Regions from separate parts of the Streptomyces sp. NBC_00341 genome, predicted to be linked through region 2. Evidence: riboswitches for the same ligand, from Rfam matches in the RefSeq annotation. Region 2 holds a riboswitch; each other region holds the start of a gene.
The links. Region 2 has a riboswitch for thiamine pyrophosphate ahead of thiC (phosphomethylpyrimidine synthase ThiC). Riboswitches for the same ligand answer to the same signal wherever they lie in the genome.

Region 1 (3,119 bases), 2.1 Mb from region 2:
ACGCGCACGACCCCTCGGAGTGGACCAACATTCCGGCCGGGTCGCGGGACAAGCTCGCGGAGGCGTTGTTCCCCGACCTGATGTCCGTGGTCCGCCACATCAGCTGCGACGACGACACCACCCGCAAGACCCTGTGGAAGCTGCACGACGGGACGCTGGTCGAGTCCGTCCTGATGCGCTACCCCGAGCGCGTCACGATGTGCATCTCCTCGCAGGCGGGCTGCGGGATGAACTGCCCGTTCTGCGCCACCGGGCAGGCCGGTCTCGACCGCAACCTCTCCACCGCGGAGATCGTCCACCAGATCGTGGACGGCATGCGGGCGCTGCGCGACGGCGAGGTCCCCGGGGGCCCGGCGCGGCTCTCCAACATCGTCTTCATGGGCATGGGCGAGCCGCTCGCCAACTACAACCGGGTGGTCGGCTCCATCCGCCGGCTTACCGACCCCGAGCCCGACGGGCTGGGGCTGTCGCAGCGCGGGATCACCGTCTCGACCGTCGGCCTGGTGCCGGCGATGCTGCGCTTCGCGGACGAGGGCTTCAAGTGCCGCCTCGCCGTCTCGCTGCACGCCCCGGACGACGAGCTGCGCGACACCCTCGTTCCCGTGAACACCCGGTGGAAGGTGCGCGAGGTACTGGACGCGGCCTGGGAGTACGCGGAGAAGTCCGGTCGCCGCATCTCCATCGAGTACGCGCTGATCCGTGACATCAACGACCAGGCCTGGCGCGGTGACCGGCTCGGCCGGCTCCTCAAGGGCAAGCGGGTACACGTCAACCTGATCCCGCTGAACCCGACACCGGGCTCGAAGTGGACCGCCTCGCGGCCGGAGGACGAGAAGGCGTTCGTCGAGGCCATCGCCGCCCACGGGGTGCCGGTGACCGTGCGGGACACCCGGGGCCAGGAGATCGACGGGGCCTGCGGGCAGCTCGCGGCGTCCGAGCGCTAGGGCAACCGCGTCGGCCGAGCTCTGAGGCCGGAACCAGCCGTGTAGCCTGGGCGTGAATTCAACTTCATATTCCGACAGGGGAGCGCCACAGCGCTGAGAGTGCGGCACCAAGGACAGGTTGGCCGCAGACCCTCTGAACCTCGCCCGGGTCATTCCGGGTAGGAAGTTCGGACCTTACTCAAGCTGTTGCGCCCTGCCCGCTTCCGGTCCACTCCGGTGCGGGCAGGGCCGCGTCTCTTCCTGGTCACCCCCAGGAGGAATCACATGAGCACCACCAAGAAGATCGCGGTGACGGCCGTCGCCGCCGCGATCGGCGCGACCGCGCTCGCCGGCTGCGGCAGCTCGGACGACGCGTCGTCCGGCTCGTCCGGCACCAAGGGCACCGGCTCCAAGACCGTCACGCTCGTCAGCCACGACTCCTTCAACGCGTCCAAGGGCGTGCTGAAGGAGTTCACCCGGGAGACCGGTTACACCGTCAAGGTGCTCAAGAGCGGTGACGCGGGCGCCGCCCTCAACCAGGAGATCCTGACCAAGGGCTCACCGCGCGGTGACGTGTTCTTCGGCGTCGACAACACCCTCCTCTCGCGCGCCCTCGACAACGGCCTCTTCACGCCGTACGCCGCCAAGGGCCTCGGCCAGGTCGCGTCCGACGTCCAGCTGGACGCCGAGAAGCACCGGGTCACCCCGGTCGACACCGGCGACATCTGCGTCAACTACGACAAGAAGTACTTCGCCGACAAGAAGCTCGCGCCGCCGAAGACCTTCGACGACCTGGCGAAGCCCGCGTACCGGAACCTCCTCGTCACCGAGAACGCCGCGACGTCCTCGCCCGGCCTCGGCTTCCTCCTCGGCAGCATCGCCACCTACGGAGAGGACGGCTACCAGGACTACTGGAAGAAGCTGAAGAGCAACGGCGTCAAGGTCGTCGACGGCTGGGAGCAGGCGTACAACGAGGAGTTCTCCGGCTCCGCGGGCGGCAAGAAGGCCAAGGCCGACCGGCCGCTCGTCGTCAGTTACGCCTCCAGCCCGCCCGTCGAGGTGCTGTACGCGGACCCGCAGCCCAAGACCGCCCCGACCGGGGTCGCCACCGGGACGTGCTTCCGGCAGATCGAGTTCGCCGGTCTGCTCGACGGCGCGAAGAACGAGGCGGGCGGCAAGGCCCTGCTGGACTTCATGATCGGGAAGAAGTTCCAGGAGGACATGCCGCTCAACATGTTCGTCAGCCCGGTCACCAAGGGGGCGAAGGTGCCGGAACTCTTCACCAAGTTCGGGGCCACCTCCGACAAGCCCGCGACCGTCGCCCCGGACGCGATCGCCAAGAACCGTGAGCAGTGGGTCCAGTCATGGTCCTCGCTCGTAGTGAAGTAGCGAAGCCCCCCGTACGCGGACCGGGCGCGCGCGGGAAGGCCGCACGCTCCCGGTCGCGGCGCGGGAGCGCGGTGCGGCTCGGTCTGATGGCCGTGCCCGTCGCCTTCTTCGCGGTGTTCTTCGCCTACCCCGTCGCGGCGATCGTCGGGCGGGGGCTCAAGGCCGACGGGGTCTGGCAGTTCGGGCGCTTCGCCGAGGTGCTGAGCCGGCCGGACATCCGCGAGGTCCTCTGGTTCACGCTCTGGCAGGCGCTCGCCTCGACCGCGCTGACCCTGCTGATCGCGTTGCCGGGTGCCTATGTGTTCGCCCGGTTCGACTTTCCGGGCAAGCAGCTGCTGAGGGCGGCCGTCACGGTGCCGTTCGTGCTGCCGACCGTCGTCGTGGGCACCGCGTTCCTCGCGTTGCTGGGGCGCGGCGGCCTCCTCGACGACCTGTGGGGCGTCCGGCTCGACACCACGGTGTGGGCGATCCTGCTGGCCCACGTCTTCTTCAACTACGCGGTCGTCGTGCGCACCGTCGGCGGGCTGTGGTCGCAGCTCGACCCACGGCAGGAGGAGGCCGCGCGGGTGCTCGGCGCCGGACGGTTCGCCGCCTGGCGGCGGGTGACGCTCCCGGCGCTCGCCCCCGCCGTGGCGGCGGCCGCTCTGATGGTCTTCCTCTTCACCTTCACCTCCTTCGGCGTCGTCCAGATCCTCGGCGGCCCCGGATTCTCCACGCTGGAGGTGGAGATCTACCGCCAGACCGCGCAGCTGCTCGCCCTGCCGACCGCCGCCGTGCTCACCCTCGTGCAGTTCGCCGCGGTCGGCG
Region 2 (3,119 bases):
CTCGTCATGGAACTCCCGTGCCGTGTCCGGATCGAGGGCCAGATTGAACTGGTCCTCCCACCGGAACTCGAAGCGGGCGTCCGACAGCGCGTCGTCCCAATCCTGCGCCCCCGGGTGCCCCTTGGCGAGGTCCGCCGCATGGGCCGCGATCCGGTACGTGATCACGCCGGTCTTCACGTCGTCCCGGTTGGGCAGGCCGAGGTGCTCCTTGGGCGTGACGTAGCAGAGCATCGCCGTCCCCCACCAGGCGATCATCGCGGCGCCGATGCCCGAGGTGATGTGGTCGTACGCCGGAGCGACATCGGTGGTCAGCGGGCCGAGGGTGTAGAACGGCGCCTCCTCGCAGATCTCCTGCTGGAGGTCGATGTTCTCCTTGATCTTGTGCATCGGGACGTGTCCCGGGCCCTCGATCATCGTCTGGACACCGAACCGCTTGGCGACGGTGTTCAGTTCGCCGAGGGTGCGCAGTTCGGCGAACTGCGCCTCGTCGTTGGCGTCCGCGATCGATCCGGGGCGCAGCCCGTCGCCCAGCGAGTACGTCACGTCATAGGACGCGAGGATCTCGCAGAGCTCCTCGAAGTGCTCGTACAGGAACGACTCCTTGTGGTGCGCGAGGCACCAGGCGGCCATGATCGAGCCGCCCCGGGAGACGATGCCGGTCTTGCGACGGGCCGTCAGCGGCACGTACGGGAGGCGCACGCCGGCGTGGACCGTCATGTAGTCGACGCCCTGCTCGGCCTGCTCGATGACGGTGTCCTTGTAGATCTCCCAGGTCAGCTCCTCGGCCCTGCCGTCGACCTTTTCGAGGGCCTGGTAGAGGGGCACGGTGCCGATCGGCACCGGGGAGTTGCGAAGTACCCACTCACGGGTGGTGTGGATGTTGCGGCCGGTGGAAAGGTCCATGACCGTGTCGGCGCCCCACTTGGTCGCCCAGGTCATCTTGTCCACCTCCTCCTCGATCGAGGACGTCACCGCGGAGTTGCCGATGTTGGCGTTCACCTTCACCAGGAACCGCTTACCGATGATCATCGGCTCGATCTCCGGGTGGTTGACGTTGGCCGGCAGCACGGCCCGGCCCGCGGCGATCTCCTCGCGCACCACCTCGGGCGTGACGTTCTCCCGGATCGCCACGTACTCCATCTCCGGGGTGACCTCGCCGCGCCGGGCGTACCCGAGCTGGGTCACCGGGCGCCCGTCCCGGCTGCGCCGCGGCTGGCGCGGGCGGCCGGGGAAGACCGCGTCCAGATTGCGCAGCCCGCCACGCGGCGAGGTGTGCTTGAGCCCGTCGTCCTCGGGACGCGCGGCGCGGCCGGCGTACTCCTCGGTGTCACCGCGGGCGATGATCCAGTTCTCCCGCAGCGGCGCGAGTCCGCGCCGCACATCGGTGTCGATGGCGGGATCGGTGTACGGCCCCGACGTGTCGTACAGCGTCACGTCCTTGCCGTTGGTGAGGTGCACCTGACGGACCGGCACCCGGAGGTCCGGGCGCGAGCCCTGGACGTACCCCTTGTGCCAGCCGATGGACTTCCCGGCCCTGTCGCTCGGACCGGCTCCGTCGTTCTGACTGGCTCCGTCGCTCGGACCGGCCCCGTCGCTCCGACCGGCCCCGTCGCTCCGACCGCCCTCGTCGTTCTGACTGGAGGCAGGCATGCGTGCATCCGCTGTGGTCATGAGACCTACTCCCTACGCCGGCATTACCCGGTAACAGGTTCGGCGGTCGGCGCAGCTTGTCCCGTACGGATGTACGGAGATCAGCGCCCTCTCAGCCCGGTGCTCCGAGCTCCCGCGTGTGCAAAGGTGCCACCACGCTAACGCCCTCATGGGTGTGCTGAACAGTGGGCCCTGCTCGTCTTGCGATGATCGGCCGGTGACGTCCCCCCGTATCGTTCCCGAGCAGCCGTCCCCTCAGCACACCCACACCCACGCCCACACCCACACGCACGGCCCCGCCGCACCCGTGTCCAAGCACCTGCGCAAGGTGATCGCCGCCGTACTGATCCCGTTCGCGGCCGCGGTCGCCGTCGGGCTCGTGGTGCTCTGGCCCGGTGGTGCGCCGGCGCACGAACGAACCGGTGTCGGTTTCGACCGGCAGACCCAGCAGGCGAAGGTGGCGAGCGTCGACAAGGTCGACTGCAAGGACGTGAATGCGGCCCAGCTGCCGGTCGATGGCGAGACCCCGCCGGTGAAGGACCCGGCGACCGGTGAAGGCGGGGCCGCACTCTGCGAGAAGGCCACGGTCGAGGTCACGAGCGGCAAGGACAAGGGGCGCACCTTCATCGAGGTGGTCCAGCCCGGCGCACCGCGACAGCTGCGGGAGGGGCAGGAAGTGGTGGTCGCGTACGCCCCCGACGCGCCCCATGACCTCCAGTACTCCGTGACGGACGTGACCCGGAAGTTCCCGATGGCGCTGCTGGCCGGAATCTTCGCCGTGGCGGTGGTCGTCGTGGGGAGACTGCGCGGGGTCATGGCGCTGGTGGCGCTCGCCCTGTCGTTCGCCGTGCTGACCCTGTTCATCCTCCCGGCCATCCTGCAGGGCTCGAATCCGCTGCTCGTGGCGGTGGTCGGGGCCGGCGCCATCATGCTGATCGCCCTCTACATCTGCCACGGGCTGACCGCCCGCACCTCGGTCGCCGTCATCGGCACCCTGATCTCGCTGCTGCTGATCGGGCTGCTCGGCTCGCTCTTCATCGGCTGGGCGAGCCTGAGCGGGAACACCGATGACAGCACCGGCCTCATCCACGGCCTGTATCCGCACATCGACATGAGCGGTCTGCTTCTGGCCGGCGTCATCATCGGCTCCCTGGGGGTGCTCGACGATGTGACGGTCACCCAGACATCGGCCGTCTGGGAACTGCACCAGGCGGACCCGACGATGAGTGCGAAGCAGCTTTACCGGGCAGGTATCAGAATCGGAAGGGATCACATCGCCTCGGTGGTCAACACCCTGGTGCTCGCCTATGCGGGCGCGGCGTTGCCGTTGCTGCTGCTGTTCTCGATCGCCCAGAGCAGCGTGGGCACGGTGGCCAACAGCGAGCTGGTGGCGGAGGAGATCGTGCGGACACTGGTCGGCTCGATCGGGCTGGTCGCCTCGGTGCCGGTGACCACCGCGCTCGCGGCAC
Region 3 (3,119 bases), 3.5 Mb from region 2:
GTACACGGCGAGGGCCGCGAGGAACGCCACCCCGTAGGCGAGGTCCGCCCCGTGCAGCGCCCGCGCCACCGGGCCCACGTACAGGCCGGTGCTCATGAACGGCACCGCCGCGGCGAAGGCGGCGGCGAACGCGGTGAGCGCGGGCCACCACGGCTGGGGGCGGGAGCTCTCGGCGGCCAGGTCGACGGGGGAGCCGCCGCGCGCCCTCGCCCGGACGATCCAGTCGACGGCCACGATCGCGACGAACCCGGGGATCCAGTAGCCGACGAGCAGCAGCACGTTCTGGAAGCGGGCGGTGGTGTCGGCCGCGTGCATCCACAGGACGAGGGGGAAGCCGAGGGCGGCGGCGAGCGCGGCGGCGACGGGGCGCGGCAGGCGAACGCCCATGGTCTGCAGCGCCAGCGAGCCGCTGTAGTCGTTCATGGCGTTGCTGCACAGCGCGGCGAGTGCCACGGCGAGCAGCCCGAACGCCCCGAGCGCGCCCCCGCCCAGCAGGGTGTCGATGCCGTGCGCGGTCTGGTCGGTGAAGACGGACGCGCCCCACAGGCCGAGCGTCTGGACCGCCACGAACGAGACGCTGATGCCGAGCAGAGTGCACCAGAACATCCGGGGCCGTGACGTGGTGCGCGGCAGGTAGCGGCTGAAGTCGCTGGCGTACGGCGCCCAGGACAGCGCCAGGCTGAGGGCGATCGTGCACGTCAGGACGAACGCGCCCGCCCGGTCCGCGCCGTGTGCGGTGCCGGTCGCGGCGGGGTGGACCCCGTCCAGGAGCTTCGTGGCGAGCACCGCGAAGGCGGCGGCGAGGACGAAGGTCATCACGGTCTGGAGCCGGTGGATCACCTCGTACCCGAGGACGCCGAGCGCGCCCTGGGCCGCCATCATGGCCAGCACTCCGAGCCAGAAGGGCCAGCCGCACAGCTGGGCCAGCGCCTCCCCGCCGAACAGCCCGATCAGCGCGTCCCAGGCGATGGAGGACAGCCACTGGAGCGTGCCCGGCAGCACCACACCCCGGCCGAACGCCAGCCGGGCGAGCGGGAGTTGTCCGGCGCCTGTCTGGCTGCCCCAGGTGCCCAGATACGCGGTGGGCACGGCGCCCACGAGGGTGCCGAGCACGACGGCGGTGAGCGCCGTGGCGAAGTCCAGGCCCAGGGCGATGCCGACGGTGCCGGTGAAGACCCCGGTCATGGTCAGGTTGGGGGCGAACCAGACGGTGAACAGCCGGCCGGGCCCGCCGTAGCGGCGGTCCTCGGGGACGGGGGCTATCCCGTGCGCCTCGACGCGCAGATCGCCCGGGGCGGTGGGCATCCGTCCGTCGAACGCGGGCCGCGCGTCCGTGGCCGCGCGCTCGTCCTGGGCATACGGCAATGACATGAAGACATCCCTCCGCCAGTGCTAACTGGTTCAGGTTCGACGGGTGTGTTCTCAGCCCCTGTGCGGGGCACCCCGTGTCCGGTGAGGCGGCCAGGATAGCCGGGTGTGCGCGGAGCGCGACGGGAGGGGTGAAGGCGACGGTCAGACCGTGAGCGCGCAGCGGAAGCCGCCGTGGCCGGTCGTGCTGTCGGGGGTGTTGGAGGTGCGGGCGGCGACGCGGTAGCGGTTGCAGTAGGAGCGGTGGCACAGGTGCGAGCCGCCGCGCAGCACCCGGTTCTCGCCGTGCGGCGGGCCGGTGGGGTCGGTCCGGGTCGCGGGGTGCTCGGCGGTGTGCCAGTCGGTGCTGAACCGGTCGGCGCACCACTCCCAGACGTTGCCCGAGGCGTTGTACAGGCCGAAGCCGTTGGGGGCGTAGGCCTTGACGGGTGCCGTGCCCGCGTAGCCGTCCTCGCGGGTGTTGCGTACCGGGAAGTCGCCCTGCCAGATGTTGCAGCGGTGCCGGCCGTTCGGGGTCAGTTCGTCGCCCCAGGGGAACCGGGCCCGGACGAGGCCGCCCCGGGCGGCCTTCTCCCATTCGGCCTCGGTGGGCAGCCGCTTGCCGGCCCACCGGGCGTAGGCCGTCGCGTCGTTCCACGACATGTGGACCACTGGGTGGTCCCGGCGGTCGCCGACCGAGGTGCCCGGCCCCTCGGGTGCCCGCCAGTGGGCTCCGGTCACCGCCCGCCACCAGGGGGCGCCGGGCACGGTGCCCGGCAGTACGGCACGGCGCGCCTCCGGTGGGATGAAGGACCCGAACACGTAGGACCAGCCGATGAGTTCGGCCTCGGTGCGATAGCCGGTGGCCTTGACGAAGACCGCGAACCGGGCATTGCTGACGCAGGCCGCGTCGATATGGAACGCCCCGGTCGTGACCTCCCGTACGGGCCCCTCGCCGTCGTCCGGGAACGCGTCCTCGTCCTCGCCGCCCATCAGGAACGGTCCGCCCGGTACGGCGACCATGCCGCGCAGGAGGTCGGCCCGGCCTCGCACCGGGACGGCGAAGTCCGCCGGGGGAGCGGCGGGCGCCGTCCGGGTGCTCTCGCGGGCGGGACCGCAGCAGGCGCTCACCGCGCGGACCCGGTGCCGGGCGCGCCGGGCGCCGGCCGGTCGAGGAGCTCCTCCAGGTCCTGGCCGGTGGTGCGCAGCAGCAGGGCCACCCCGCCGAGCGCGGCTGCCTCCCCGCCCAGGGTGGAGCCGCGCACCTCGATGGTGCGGGGGGCGGACGGCAGTGAGAGTGCGGCCAGTTGTTGCCGGATGGGGGTGAGGACGAGGCCGTCCAGGGCCGCCGGTTCGCCGTAGACGACGATGCACTCGGGGTCCACCTGTGCGGCGAGGGCGGCCAGTACCCGGCCCGCCACGAGGGCCGCGGTCCGGACGACGTCCGCGGCGTCCGGCTGGCCCCCGGCGGCGAGCGCGACGAGCTCGGCGGCGTCCCGCGCGGTGACCCCGCGATCGGCGCACGCGGCGAGCAGCGCGGGGACGGAGATGAGTCCCTCCAGGCAGCCGCGGCCACCGCAGTGGCAGGGCTTTCCCTCGGGGTCGCAGCTGGTGTGGCCGATCTCGCCGGCCGCGCCATGGGCGCCGTGCACCAGTGAGCCGTTGACGACGAGTCCGCCACCGACCCCTTCCGACCAGCGCAGATAGACGGCGTTGTCGAAGCCGCGGGCGGCGCCCCAGGTCACTTCTGCGAGTGCGGCGAGCCGGGAGTT
Region 4 (3,119 bases), 2.3 Mb from region 2:
TCGGGTCGAGGCGGCGCATCGCGACGGTGGTCAGCTCGGTGCCGGAGGCGGTCAGCGCGCGCTCCAGCACATCGAGGCTGGGCGCCCCGCCCGTCCCCATGATCAGCCGGGAGCCGAAGACGGTGTCCCCGAGGGTGAAGAGGTCGTCGGACACGGTCAGCCTCCCTGAACCGCGGTCAGGACCTCGACCCGGTCGCCGTCCGAGAGCGCCGCGGCGGACCACTGGCCGCGCGGCACGACGGTCTCGTTCAGCGCCGCCGCGACCCCGGAGGGCGCTTCGGTCAGGGTCGCGACGAGGGAGTCCAGGGTGGTGCCCGCGGCGACGGTGACGGCCTCGCCGTTCACGGACACGGAGAGGACGGGCACGGAGGCGGGAGTGGGCGCGGTCATGCGGGCTGCTCCTGTCGTACGGGGGCGGCGGCCGGGAAGCGGCCGGGGGAGAAGGGGCGGGCCACCTCGGGCAGCTCGCCGTCGGCCAGCAGCTGGGCCATGGCGTCACCGGTGACCGGGGTGAGGAGCACCCCGTTGCGGTGGTGGCCGGTGGCGAGGTGGAGGCCGGGCAGCGCGGTGCGGCCGAGCAGCGGCGCGTTGTCGGGGGAGGCGGGGCGCAGACCGGCGCGGGTCTCGGTGAGCGGCAGCTCGGTGATGCCGGGCACCAGCTCGTGGGCGTCGCGCAGCAGCTCGTACACCCCGCCCGCCGTGACGGTGGTGTCCCAGCCCATCTCCTCGCTGGTGGCGCCGACCACCAGCTCGCCGTTCTCGCGCGGCACGAGGTAGAGGTGGCTGCCCCGGACCACGGCCCGCACGGTGCGGCTGAGGAAGGGGGCGTACGCGGGGGGTACGGTCAGCCGCAGCACCTGGCCCTTGACCGGGCGGACGGGCGGCCGGATGTGCTCCGGCACCCCCGCGAGCCGGCCGCTGAGGCTGCCGGCGGCGAGCACGACCTGGTCGGCCGACAGCTCCGAACCGTCGGCCAGTACCGCCCCGGTGGCCCGGTCGCGCACCACGGAGAGCCGCTCGGCCCGCTGCCGGTGGAAGACGACCCCGGCCCGCTCGCACGCCGTCAGCAGCGCGGCGGACAGCCGGCGCGGGTCGACCTGGTGGTCGCCGTCGACCCGCAGTCCGCCGCGCACGCCCGGCGCGAGCATCGGTTCCAGGCGCCGGCACTCCCGGCCGGTGAGCCACTGCGACTCCAGCCCGGAGCGGCGCTGCAGCTCGTGCAGCTCCCGCAGGTGGGCGCGGTCGTCGGTGTCCAGCGCGACGGCCAGGGTGCCGCAGGCGCGGAAGCCGATGTCCTGCCCGCTCGCCGCCTCCAGCTCGGCCGCGAACGCCGGATAGCGCGCGGCGGAGGCGAGGTTGAGCCCCAGCAGCATTTCCTCGCCGTAGTGCAGCTCGGTGACGGCGGCCAGCATTCCGGCCGCGACCCGGGCGGCCCCGCCGCCCGGGTCGGGATCGACGACCGCGATGGCCAGACCGCGCTGCGCGGCCCGCCAGGCGGTGACCAGGCCGATGATGCCGCCCCCGATGACGAGGACCTCGGACCCGCTCGTGCGGTGGACAGGCATGGGCATCCAGCCCCTCCCTTCGCCGGCATGACCCGGATCAGGTTCGTACGGTCGGAGGCCGCCCAGCCTCCCTCTCAGCCCGGTACGTCCGGGCTCCCGCGAGTCTTTTACGTGGGCCACCCTAGACCCAGCCCCTCCGGACGGGTAAAGCAGGAGGCCGGCGGTACGAGGACGGTGAGGAACCCCTTTCCTGACGGACCGTCAGTTGATTAAGGTGGTCGGGTGAACGAGCAGCAGCGGGCAGAGCGGCCGGAGCGGCAGTCGGAGCGGGCCGGGCGGCGGGTGGTCGTCGTCGGCGCGGGCATGGCGGGTGTGCAGACGGCGGTGGCCCTGCGGGAACAGGGCTTCGCCGGCGCCCTCACCCTCATCGGCGCCGAACCCCATCAGCCCTACGACCGTCCACCGCTGTCCAAGGCGGTGCTGCTGGGCAAGGCCGAGGAATCCGCCTTCGACATCGACTTCGAGACACTCGGCATCGAGTTGCGGCTGGGCCGCGAGGTCACGGGACTGCGCGCCGCGGACCACGAACTGGACACCTCGAAGGGGCCCGTCCCCTACGACGTCCTGGTCATCGCCACCGGAGCCGAACCCGTTGTGCTGCCCGGCTCCGAGGGGGTGCAGGGCGTCCATCTGCTGCGCACCCTGGACGACGCGGCGCGGCTGCGGCCCGTCCTGGACGCACGGCACACCGTCGTGGTCGTCGGCGCGGGCTGGATCGGCGCCGAGTTCGCCACCGCGGCCCGCTCGGCGGGCTGCGAGGTCACCGTCGTCGAGGCCGCGGAACACCCCCTCGCGGGCGCCCTGCCCACCGAGGTCGCCGCCCCGATGGCCGCCTGGTACGCGGAGAGCGGCGCCACGCTGCTGACCGGGGCGCGGGTGGCCGGGGTCGAGCCGGGCCGGGTGCTCCTGGCGGACGGCCGCAGCCTGCCGGCCGACGCCGTCGTCGTCGGGATCGGCGCACGGCCCGCCACCGGCTGGCTGGCCGGCTCCGGCGTCGCGCTCGGGCCCGACGGCTCCGTGACCGCCGACGCGGCGCTGCGCACCTCGCTGCCCGACGTGTACGCCGTGGGCGACTGCGCCTCGTTCCCCTCCGCGCGCTACGGGGCGCGGCTGCTGGTCCACCACTGGGACAACGCCCTCCAGGGGCCGCGGACCGCGGCCGCCCACATCGTCGGGGCGTCGCCGGACGGTGCGGAGCCGCCCGCCTACGACCCCGTGCCCTACTTCTGGTCCGAGCAGTTCGGCAGGTTCGTGCAGTACGCGGGCCACCACGAGGGCGCGGACACCCTGCTGTGGCGCGGCGATCCGGCCGGTCCCGCCTGGTCGGTGTGCTGGCTGCGGGACGGCGTGCTGGCCGCGGTGCTCTCCGTCGGCCGGCCGCGCGACCTGATCCAGGGACGCAAGCTCATCGAGGCGGGCAAACCGCTCGACGAGGGCCTTGCCGGTGACGCCTCGGTGCCGCTGAAGTCGGCCGTACGCCAGTAGCCGCGCGCCGCCGACGGGGTGCGCGGGGCCCTGAAGGGCGGAGTCCGGGTTTCGGCTGTCAGTCCGGGA

Region 1: another riboswitch for thiamine pyrophosphate. It lies ahead of OG892_RS29690 (thiamine ABC transporter substrate binding subunit); the one in region 2 lies ahead of thiC (phosphomethylpyrimidine synthase ThiC).
Region 3: another riboswitch for thiamine pyrophosphate. It lies ahead of OG892_RS35600 (cytosine permease); the one in region 2 lies ahead of thiC (phosphomethylpyrimidine synthase ThiC).
Region 4: another riboswitch for thiamine pyrophosphate. It lies ahead of thiO (glycine oxidase ThiO); the one in region 2 lies ahead of thiC (phosphomethylpyrimidine synthase ThiC).

The regions. Positions count from the first base shown of each region.
Region 1 is NZ_CP108002.1:6,566,013-6,569,131, forward strand. It holds gene rlmN (23S rRNA (adenine(2503)-C(2))-methyltransferase RlmN) at 1-944, shown strand, start outside; TPP riboswitch at 1,011-1,127, shown strand; gene OG892_RS29690 (thiamine ABC transporter substrate binding subunit) at 1,209-2,312, shown strand; gene OG892_RS29695 (iron ABC transporter permease) at 2,399-3,119, shown strand, end outside.
Region 2 is NZ_CP108002.1:4,497,904-4,501,022, reverse strand. It holds gene thiC (phosphomethylpyrimidine synthase ThiC) at 1-1,671, opposite strand, end outside; TPP riboswitch at 1,664-1,797, opposite strand; gene OG892_RS20260 (YibE/F family protein) at 1,868-3,119, shown strand, end outside.
Region 3 is NZ_CP108002.1:7,965,784-7,968,902, forward strand. It holds gene OG892_RS35600 (cytosine permease) at 1-1,371, opposite strand, end outside; TPP riboswitch at 1,362-1,456, opposite strand; gene OG892_RS35605 (formylglycine-generating enzyme family protein) at 1,513-2,478, opposite strand; gene OG892_RS35610 (ROK family transcriptional regulator) at 2,475-3,119, opposite strand, start outside.
Region 4 is NZ_CP108002.1:2,161,204-2,164,322, reverse strand. It holds gene OG892_RS09625 (thiazole synthase) at 1-154, opposite strand, end outside; gene thiS (sulfur carrier protein ThiS) at 157-390, opposite strand; gene thiO (glycine oxidase ThiO) at 387-1,565, opposite strand; TPP riboswitch at 1,563-1,675, opposite strand; gene OG892_RS09610 (NAD(P)/FAD-dependent oxidoreductase) at 1,869-3,050, shown strand.